One region of the Exiguobacterium sp. s5 genome, then DNA from elsewhere that is predicted to be linked to it. Evidence: riboswitches for the same ligand, from Rfam matches in the RefSeq annotation. Region 1 holds a riboswitch; the other holds the start of a gene.
What was found. A riboswitch is a leader RNA that binds a small molecule or an ion and turns the genes downstream of it on or off. The one in region 1 is predicted to bind S-adenosylmethionine.

Region 1 (4,931 bases):
GGTCGAGCTGTTTGAGTGATTGAATCATTAAGGTCACCTGCTTTAGTTGATAGAATAAGAAAAGGGACGCAGCATGCACAAAGGCATACGCGTCCCTACGATCTTAGGCATGCCTCGGAAGGCAGGCGACATCACGGATTCAAATCACGGAGAGGCGCCTGCCGGTCAATATGAACTTGGACGTGCGAGCGTTGAATGACTGACATCGGTACCTCTCCTTTCTGCATTGGACTGTCTTCTCTTCAAGATTATGATATTTCCGTGAAATGTGTCAACATAAATCGTCAATGTGTCATAATAATTCGTTCAAATTCTTTCGGCTGAGCCGGTAGTCGATCAACCGAGAGAACACGACTTGAATCATCGCCGTGACCGGGACACTGATGAACATCCCGACGAGACCGAACAGGCTACCCCCGATGATGATCGACGTGATGACCCAAAACGGGGTGATGCCGACGCTGTCGCCGAGAATCTTCGGGCCGAGCCAGAGTCCGTCGAATTGTTGCAACAAGAAGATGAACAAGAGGACGATGAGCGCCGTGAACGGGTCATAGAAATAGGTGATGATGAACGCCGGAATCATCCCGAGCAGCGGACCGACGTACGGGATAAAATTCAAGACGCCGACGATGACGCCGAGTAGAAGCGCGTAAGGTGCCCCGATGATCAACAGACCGGCGACGGCCAACACCCCGATGATGAGGCAGTCGATCGACTTCCCGATGATATAGCGTTTGAAGATGTAATCCATCTCTTGAAAGATGTCGATCGTCGTCTTAGCCGACGCGACCGGGAACATCGCATACAACAGCCGCTTGAACATGCGGGCAAAAACCTCTTTGTCTTTCAACAGATAGATTGAGATGACGATCCCAATCAAGAAATTGATGAGCGTCATCGTGAAGCTCGACACGTAGCTGACCGACGACAAGACGGCGGTCTCGACCCAGCCCGAGTAACGTTCCTCGAAGCGGCTGAAATCGATGGCTTGGGCAATCGTCGCGTTGTACTCTTTCAAGTACGTGTTCAACTGGGCGAGGAACCCGTCAATCTGTCGGATGTAGAACGGGAGCTCTTCGATGAGTGAGGCCACACTCGAGTAGATGCGCGGGAACAATGTCACAGCGGAGATGACAAGAATCCCGATGAAGACGATGTAAAGGATCAGCAAACCTTGATAGCGTTTTAATTGAAACCGTTCTTCTATATAGGACAGGACGGTATTCAGGAGCAGCGCGATGGCAATTCCCATGATAATCGGCGTCAGCAACTGGAACGTGTAGTGCAACACACTAGAAATCGTGTCCGGTTCACTGATGACTTTCCATAGGACGAGCAGAATCAATCCGATCACGCTCAACTTCCAAATCAATTGACGATTTAATTCCAAAGGTCCATCCCCTCATCTTTTAAATTTTGTAGAATAGTGTTCACTTTGTACTATGACCTTTTTTTTATCGGGATTCAATAGGCCACACCCATTTTCGAAAAAGGATTGACAAGATTGGTAACGTTTGGTTAACTAAGTGACATATTACAAAAAGACAAATCGCATATAAAAACACTTTCTATCAAGAGAAGCGGAGGGACTGGCCCGATGATGCTTCAGCAACAGATTGTTCCAATACTGTGCTAATTCCAGCAAGGTGACCTTGAGAGATGGAAAGGTGGTTGTTTGAATACGTCCGTATCTCGACACCCCTTTCCGCGGAAAGGGGTGTTTTTTGCATAGGAGGACTATTCATGACAGACAGACGCTCACACTTACTTAAAACTTTACCACCCCAACACTTTGTCGGACTCGCCGATGAAGTCGCAGCACTTGAACAGGCCGGTCGCGATATCATCCGACTCGGTCAAGGGACGCCGGATTTGCCGACGCCTGAGCCGATCTGTGACGCGCTTCAGACGGCGCTCCTTGATGCCTCGACCCATCAATACGGTCCGTTCCGCGGTCAGGCCCGCCTGAAGCAAGCAGTGGCGACGTTCTATTTGAATGAGTATGGAGTCGAACTTGATCCCGAGACAGAAGTAGCGATTCTCATCGGCTCAAAATCTGGTCTCATCACGTTGCCGCAATGTGTGCTCGAACCTGGCGACGGGATTTTGCTACCGAATCCCGGCTATCCTGATTACATCTCGGGGGCACGACTCGCCGGTGCCGTCGTCCGTGACCTCGTCCTCCGGGAAGAGAACGGCTTCTTGCCGGACTATGAGACGCTCGATACGCAAGATGCAAGACTCATGTATTTGAACTACCCGAGCAATCCGACGGGAGCCGTCGCCTCACCCGCTTTCTTTGACGATACCGTCCGTTTCGCCCGGGAGCGGGACTTGATGGTCGTCCACGATTTCGCATACGGCAGCATCGGATTCGATGGCCATGTCCCGCCTAGCTTTCTGCAGGCGGAAGGGGCGAAAGAAGTCGGCATCGAGGTATATACGATGTCGAAAGCGTTCAACATGTCCGGTTGGCGCGTCGCCTTCGCCGTCGGGAACGCGGACATCATCGAGGCGATCAACACGTATCAGGACCACGTCCACGTCAGCGTGTTCTCGGCCATCCAGGCGGCGGCTGTCGCTGCGCTCGAGGCGCCCCGTACCATTCGCGATGACTTGGCACGACTGTACGAGGCACGGCGTGATCGCCTGATCGACGGGTTGAACCGGGCCGGCTGGGCCGTCGAACCGCCGGAAGGCTCGTTCTTCGTCTGGGCGAAAGTGCCTGAGGGTGATGCCAAGTCGTTCTCGCGGAAACTGCTGCATGAAGCCGGTGTCGCCGTCACCCCGGGCTATTTCTTCGGTTCGGAAGGGAACGGATACGTCCGCTTCGGTCTCGTCTCACCGGAACCGAAGATTGACGAGGCCGTCGAACGAATCGAGCGGTTGTTTGCCGCCTATGAGGAGGTGCGCGCATGATTCGTCAGGCCGTCCTTGAATATGACCACGCCGATGACGCGCTCGACCGTCTTGATGACTTAGTCGACGGCCGACGTGCCCACGTCCTGCACGGTCAGAACGGGTATGACGTCGTCCGAGCCATCTTTCCGGCCATCGCGGACTATCCGGCAACAAGGTTCAGCGGGGAGTGCACGGACTCGGAAGTCAAACGGCTCAAACCGTTGGACGCCGACGTGTTAATCGCCGTCGGAGGCGGCAAGCTCGTCGATACGGCCAAACTCGTCGCCTATCAACGGAACGTCCCGCTCATCGTCGTCCCAACGCTCGCCTCGAACTGTGCGGCGTTCACACCGCTCAGCGTCGTCTATCAGGAGGACGGGAGCTACGACCGCTACGACATGTTCCGCGTCGTCATCGAACGGGTCATCGTTGACTCACGGGTCATCTCGCGCTCACCATATGAATACTTTCGGGCCGGTGTCATCGACACGGTCGCGAAGTTTTACGAGGCCCGTTATTTGAGTGGTGACAGCTCAGCTGACGCCGGCGTCAACACCGGACTCGTCTTGGCCGAGCAGTGCGGGCGTCTCGTCGAACTTGAATTGAGCGAGCACGCTTTTGAGTCGTATAGTGACGACGTCCGCTTCGCGGTCGATCACGTGCTCGCCATTGGAGGTGCCGTCGGAGGATTTGGTGACGCCGGGACACGCGTCGCCGTGGGCCATGCGGTCCATAATGCACTCAGCCGCTTCGAGTCGACCCACTCTTTCTTGCATGGAGACAAGGTCGGCTTCGGCCTAATCGTCCAGGAGCGGTTGCGTCGCTCGGCCGATGCTCCGTATTTGGAGGCCTGGTTGAAACGGTTCGGTGCACCGACGACGCTCGAGGCGCTCGGGGTCGGGTCGGGCGACATCCCGGTACTGGTCGACTCCGTCATGACGGAAACCGAACTGCAACAGTTGCCGGAACCACTCGATAAAGACTTTTTGAAAATAATTTTTGAAAATTTACAATTTTCTATTTACAATTAAAAGAATTAAAAGTAAGATGATAACAACTTAATAGACCGATTGCTTATCAAGAGTGGTGGAGGGACTGGCCCTGTGAAACCCGGCAACCAGATCGTAATGATCATGGTGCTAATTCCAACAGACGATATCGTCTGGGAGATGAGCGTGTCCGACTTTGACTTGTCGTGCCCGCCACTCTGAATGAGTAGCGGGCTTTCATTTTGGAGGAGGAAAACAAATGAACATCAAACAGAAAACAGTACTTGCAGGAACATCATTACTCGCCGCCATCGCGCTCTCGGCATGCGGACAATCGGACGCGAGCGAGGCGCTCAGCACGGAGTCGCTCACGATCGGCGTCACGGGCGGGCCGCACCAACAGATCGCCGAGAAAGTGAAAGAACTCGCGGCCGAAGACGGCCTCGAACTCGATATCAAAGTGTTCAATGACTATAATACGCCGAACACGGCGCTCGCCGAGGGTAGCCTCGACGTGAACAGTTATCAGACGCTCTCATTCCTAGAACTGCAAAAGTCCGACAAAGGCTATAAGATCGACGATGTGTTCAAGACCGTCGCGTTCCCGATGGGTCTTTACTCGGAAAAGTTGACCGACATTGAGGACTTGAAAGAAGGCGACAAGGTCGCCGTCCCGAACGACCCGGCGAACGAACTGCGCGCACTCCGTCTGTATGAGACAGCGGGCCTCATTACGCTGAAGGAAGGCTTGACGGACAAGGCGACGAAACGCGACATCGCTGAAAACCCGCTCAACCTCGAATTCATCGAGCTCGAGGCGTCTCAGCTCCCGACCCAGCTCCCGGAAGTCGCACTCGCGGCCATCAACACGAACTTCGCGATGGGTGCCGGCCTGTCGATCAACGAGGACGCCTTGTTCCACGAAGACACGGTCGACAACCCGTATCCGAACTACGTCGTCGTCCGCACCGATAACAAGGATGACGAAGTCGTCGCGACACTCAAATCATACTATCACTCGGACGAGGTCCGGACGTT
Region 2 (4,931 bases), on a different contig from region 1:
GTGTCTCTTCTGACGTGAGAACTTCAAGGAGTGCCTTGACGCGCTCGTCGTCTTCGTCGCCTTCACGTGTGACGATCAAGTTGACGTAAGGTGAGTCTTCGCCTTCGAGGGCGATCGCGTCTTCGAGCGGGTTGAGGCCGGCATCGATCGCGTAGTTCGTGTTGATGAGGACCGCGTCCCCTTCACCGTTGTTGAACGCTTGCGGGAGAAGTGCCGCTTCAACGTCCGTCTTGAACTCCAAGTTTTTCGGATTGTCGACGATGTCTGAAACCGTCGCGTCCGTCGTCTTGCCTTCTGCGAGCGTGAGTAAGCCTTCTGATTGGAGCATCGTGAGGATTCGTCCGTGGTCAGCGACTGACGAACTCATGATGATTTCAGCGCCTTCTGGCAGCTCATCGAGTGATTTGTAGTCTTGTGAGTAGACACCAATCGGCTCGATGTGGACGCCGCCGGCTGATGCGAATTTGTAGTCTTTGTTCTCAGCCATTTGCGACTCGAGGTACGGCTCGTGTTGGAAGTAGTTCGCGTCGAGTTCGCCGTCCGCGAGCGTTTTGTTCGGGAGGACGTAGTCTTGGAACTTCTTGATTTCGAGCGTATAGCCCTTCTCTTCGTAGTCGTCTTGAATGTGCTCTAAAATCTCAGCGTGCGGGACGTTTGACGCACCGACGACGAGCGTCTTGTCATCGCCCGAACCTGATTCTGAATCTCCGCCGCAAGCTGCGAGAATCGTGAGTGCTGAAGCTGCTGTCAATCCGAGTACTGTTTTCCATGATTTCATTATAAAACCCCTCCAAATTTTCTATTTAGATCAAGCGGAACGCTTGTCAATTACTGATACGAGTCGATCGCCGATGAACTGGATGACGAAGACGATAACCAAGATTAAGACGGTCGCGACGAACGTGACGTCACTCTGTGAGCGCTGGAACCCTTCGAGGAACGCCAAGTTCCCGAGTCCCCCGCCCCCAACGACCCCTGCCATCGCCGTATAACCGACGATCGCGACGATCGTGACCGTGATGCCTGACACGATGGCCGGCAATGCTTCTGGGAACAACACTTTATAGACGATCTGCCATTTTGTCGCACCCATCGATTCAGCCGCCTCGATGACGCCGCGGTCGACTTCACGCAGGGCGAGCTCGACCATCCGCGCATAGAACGGAGCCGCACCGATGATGAGCGCCGGCAACGCTGCCGTCGATCCGAGCATCGTCCCAACGACGAGTAACGTGAACGGGATGAGCAAGATGATCAAAATGATGAACGGGATCGACCGGAACACGTTGACGATTGCGCTGATAACCGTGTAAATCGGACGGTTTTTCATCATGAGCGGTTCGTTCGTGACGTATAAGAGCATCCCGAGGGCGAGACCGATGACGAAAGTCGCGGCTCCGGCGACGAGCGTCATATAGAGCGTCTCCCACGTCTGCTCGAGCATGACTTGCCAATCTACATTAGGAAACATCGCTTTCTACCTCCACTTCCACTGCCTGCGACCGGATTGAGGCGATGGCCCGCTCGACTTCAGCCGGCTCTCCGATCAATTGGATGAATAATGTCCCGAGGGCACCGACTTGTGACTGCGTCACGTTTCCGCCGATGATGTTGAAGCCGATATCATGTTGCTTCAACACTTCTGACAGAATTGGTTGCTCGGCCGTCTCGTTCAAGAATTTGAGCTTGACGATTTGACCGCTCGGATAACGCGCTTTCAAGTGCTCGAACGTGAGCGACATGTCTTCGACCGCGCCGATCTGTTTGACGAACTCTTTCGTGATCGGCTGTTCCGGATGTTGGAACACCTCGGCGACTTGTCCGGTCTCGACGACCTTCCCGGCCTCCATGACGGCGACGCGGTGGCAAATCTTTTGGATGACGTGCATCTCATGGGTGATGAGGACGATCGTCAATCCGAGCTTTTTATTGATGCTGACGAGCAGTTCGAGAATCGAATCGGTCGTCTTCGGGTCGAGTGCGCTCGTCGCTTCATCGCAGAGGAGCACTTCTGGATTCGTAGCGAGCGCACGGGCTATCCCGACTCGCTGCTTTTGACCGCCCGATAGTTGCGACGGATAGCTGTCTTCCCGTCCGCCTAAGCCGACGAGTTCGACAAGTTCTTGGACGCGGCGTTTGCGTTCGCTGGCCGGTACCCCGATGAGCTCGAGCGGGAAGCTGATGTTCTCAGCGACCGTGCGTGACCATAATAGGTTGAAGTGTTGGAACACCATCGAGACGTTTTTACGTACCCCGCGTAGTTCCTTCGGCGTGAGCTTCGTCAGCTCGCTGCCGGCGACCACGATTTCACCGCTAGACGGTGCCTCGAGTCGGTTGAGCAAGCGGATGAGCGTCGACTTCCCCGCCCCTGAATATCCGATTATTCCAAAAATTTCGCCGCTTTCGATGGTAAGCGACACATCATCGACCGCCTGGACCCGACCGTTTTTCGTATCGAACCATTTGGCCACATTGCGTAGTTGAATCAATCCATTTCCCTCCTGACAACAAAAAAAGTACGCACGTTTGAGCAAACGTGCGTACTTTATCGGTACGGACAACGATTGCTCTCATCTTCCAAGGTTTACACCTTGCTGGAATTAGCACCATTTCGGATTGCTCCGCGGTTGCTGGGCGTCATAGGGCCAGTCCCTCAGCCTCTCTTGATAAGAGTGGTTGCGTATTTGATTAGCCTTATCATAGCGACATATTATTTTCATGTCAAACTATTTTATGCAAAAAAATAAAAAAAGGTGCCATCCGAGGATGACACAGAACGTAGCACCTTGAGTCACTGAAGGACAACCCATAGATGAACCTCTTTTGCCCGATCAGAGCATTCATCCTTATATGGGGGATTTTTACCCGACCATCACTCGATCTTCGAACGGACCATGCAATTACGCGACCGGTGCCCCGACGCTTGATTTTTTTGGGGGACAATCGAAGGGAAGGTCCACCTGAAATCGCGTAAGCTCATGCAACGGTTGTTCGAAAACGTCTTGCTGACGGGAAAATCTCGTCCTATGTTGTGTTCAAGTAAGATGTTGTAATGAATATATCATTCGTGAACTTTCTGTGTCAACTGATTATTTAAAATTTTCAGATTATTCTAATCATCCTATCTCATTTGACGAAAGATAGGACGTGCTGGACGTTTTGAAACGCGTACAAACGATCGCGAACTTGGCCATTCTCCAGCTTCAATAGCGCCGGGACGCTCATGACCTGATACGCCTCGAGCTCGTTCGGGATAAAGTTGGCATCACGCTTTTCAATCTGGAGTTCGGGGTCGACGGCCTCGACGACCGAGAGCATCCGCTCGGCCACGGCGCATGTACCGCACATCGGGGCGTATATATATAAGAATCCGTCTGTCATCATTGTTCTCACCTCTCCTCTAAGTATATGAATCCGGACCGGTCGGTTCAAAAGTTGTGCTCAAATGGAAAATTCTGAACATTTCAACATTTTGTATTGACGCTCGCTAGAAAGAGGCATAGTATGGTCATTAACTTTATTGCTTTTGTACATAACAGCATACCAGTAGAAAAGGACAGGTGAATCCCCAATGACGGAAGAGAAGCTTACCGGAAAACAGTTTTTGATGAACGTCTTGAACGGCCTCAGTCTTGCCATCCTCATCGCCCTCATCCCGAGCGCCTTGCTCGGTGAATTAACGAAAGCCATCTTACCTTATGTTCCGTCCTTGCAGTTCATCTTAGATGCGACGACAATCGCGATGCGTCTCTTACCGGTCATCATCGGTGTCGCTGTCGCCATGCAGTTCGGACGCTCGGCACTCGAGGCCGGCACAATCGGCATCGCGACCCAGGTCGGGAGCGGCGCCATCCGCATCGAGGAAGGCGCGTTCCTCATGGCCGGAATCGGTGACGTCATCACGGCCGGTGTGACGGCCGCTCTCGCGACGTTCCTCGTCATGCAGTTGTCGCCACGCTTGAAGACATACACGGTACTCGTCTTACCGATGACGGTCATCGTCGTCGCCGGAGGGATCGGGGCGTTCCTGCTCACTTACATCTCACAAATCACGACATACGTCGGGACGATCATTATGACGATGACGGAACTGCAGCCCATCGTGATGGGCATGTTGATCGCCATGGCGTTCTCGCTCATCATCGTCTCGCCGATTTCGACGGTCGGCATCGCCACAGCGATCAGTCTGTCTGGTGTCGCGGCCGGGGCCGCCAACTTAGGGGTCGTCGCCGCCGGTTTCGGTCTCGCCATCGCCGGCTGGCAGATGAACGCGACGGGAACGTCGATCGCCCACTTCCTCGGGTCACCGAAGATTCAAATGGCGAACTTCGTCCGTCGTCCGATCATGATGTTGCCGGTACTCGCCAATGCGGCCATCCTCGGAGCGCTCGCAGGCATCCTTCGGATCGAAGGTACACCAATCAGTGCCGGTTTCGGTGTGTCTGGTCTCATCGGACCGATCAACGCCTTGCACCTCATGCCCGGCGGTTTCGCGCTTTGGAACGTCATGCTCGTCATCGTCTTGTTCGGACTCATCCCGATAACGCTCGGAATTATCTTCTACCGCCTGTTCAACCGGACGTCGCTCATCCAGCCTGATCATTACCGCCTCGATTTCGAATGAACAAAAAAAGCCCGGCTTCTCGTGAAGAGAAACCGGGTTTTGTTTAGCCTTGAATCATCGCTTCGTATTCTTCGGCTGACATGAGTTTGTCGACGTCTGACGCGTCGTTCAACTCGACTTCGATCATCCAAGCGCCTTCGAACGGTGCCTCGTTGACGAGTTCTGGTGAATCGGCGAGTGATTCGTTCACCGCTGTGATTTTTCCAGAGATTGGAGCGTACAATTCTGAAACGGTTTTGACCGACTCGACCGAACCGAACGGCTCATCGAGTAAAATCGTGCCGCCGACTTCAGGAAGTTCGACAAA

Region 2: another riboswitch for S-adenosylmethionine. It lies ahead of KNP60_RS03940 (methionine ABC transporter ATP-binding protein); the one in region 1 lies ahead of KNP60_RS11470 (aminotransferase class I/II-fold pyridoxal phosphate-dependent enzyme).

What each region holds. Positions count from the first base shown of each region.
Region 1 is NZ_JACSLK010000005.1:113,327-118,257, reverse strand. Features, by position in the region: gene KNP60_RS11480 (MDR family MFS transporter) at 1-28, opposite strand, end outside; gene KNP60_RS11475 (AI-2E family transporter) at 293-1,393, opposite strand; SAM riboswitch class I at 1,569-1,669, shown strand; gene KNP60_RS11470 (aminotransferase class I/II-fold pyridoxal phosphate-dependent enzyme) at 1,747-2,922, shown strand; gene KNP60_RS11465 (iron-containing alcohol dehydrogenase family protein) at 2,919-3,935, shown strand; SAM riboswitch class I at 3,976-4,080, shown strand; gene KNP60_RS11460 (MetQ/NlpA family ABC transporter substrate-binding protein) at 4,153-4,931, shown strand, end outside.
Region 2 is NZ_JACSLK010000001.1:752,106-757,036, reverse strand. Features, by position in the region: gene KNP60_RS03950 (MetQ/NlpA family ABC transporter substrate-binding protein) at 1-778, opposite strand, end outside; gene KNP60_RS03945 (methionine ABC transporter permease) at 809-1,471, opposite strand; gene KNP60_RS03940 (methionine ABC transporter ATP-binding protein) at 1,461-2,489, opposite strand; SAM riboswitch class I at 2,568-2,673, opposite strand; gene KNP60_RS03935 (thioredoxin family protein) at 3,127-3,384, opposite strand; gene KNP60_RS03930 (PTS sugar transporter subunit IIC) at 3,572-4,624, shown strand; gene gcvH (glycine cleavage system protein GcvH) at 4,668-4,931, opposite strand, start outside.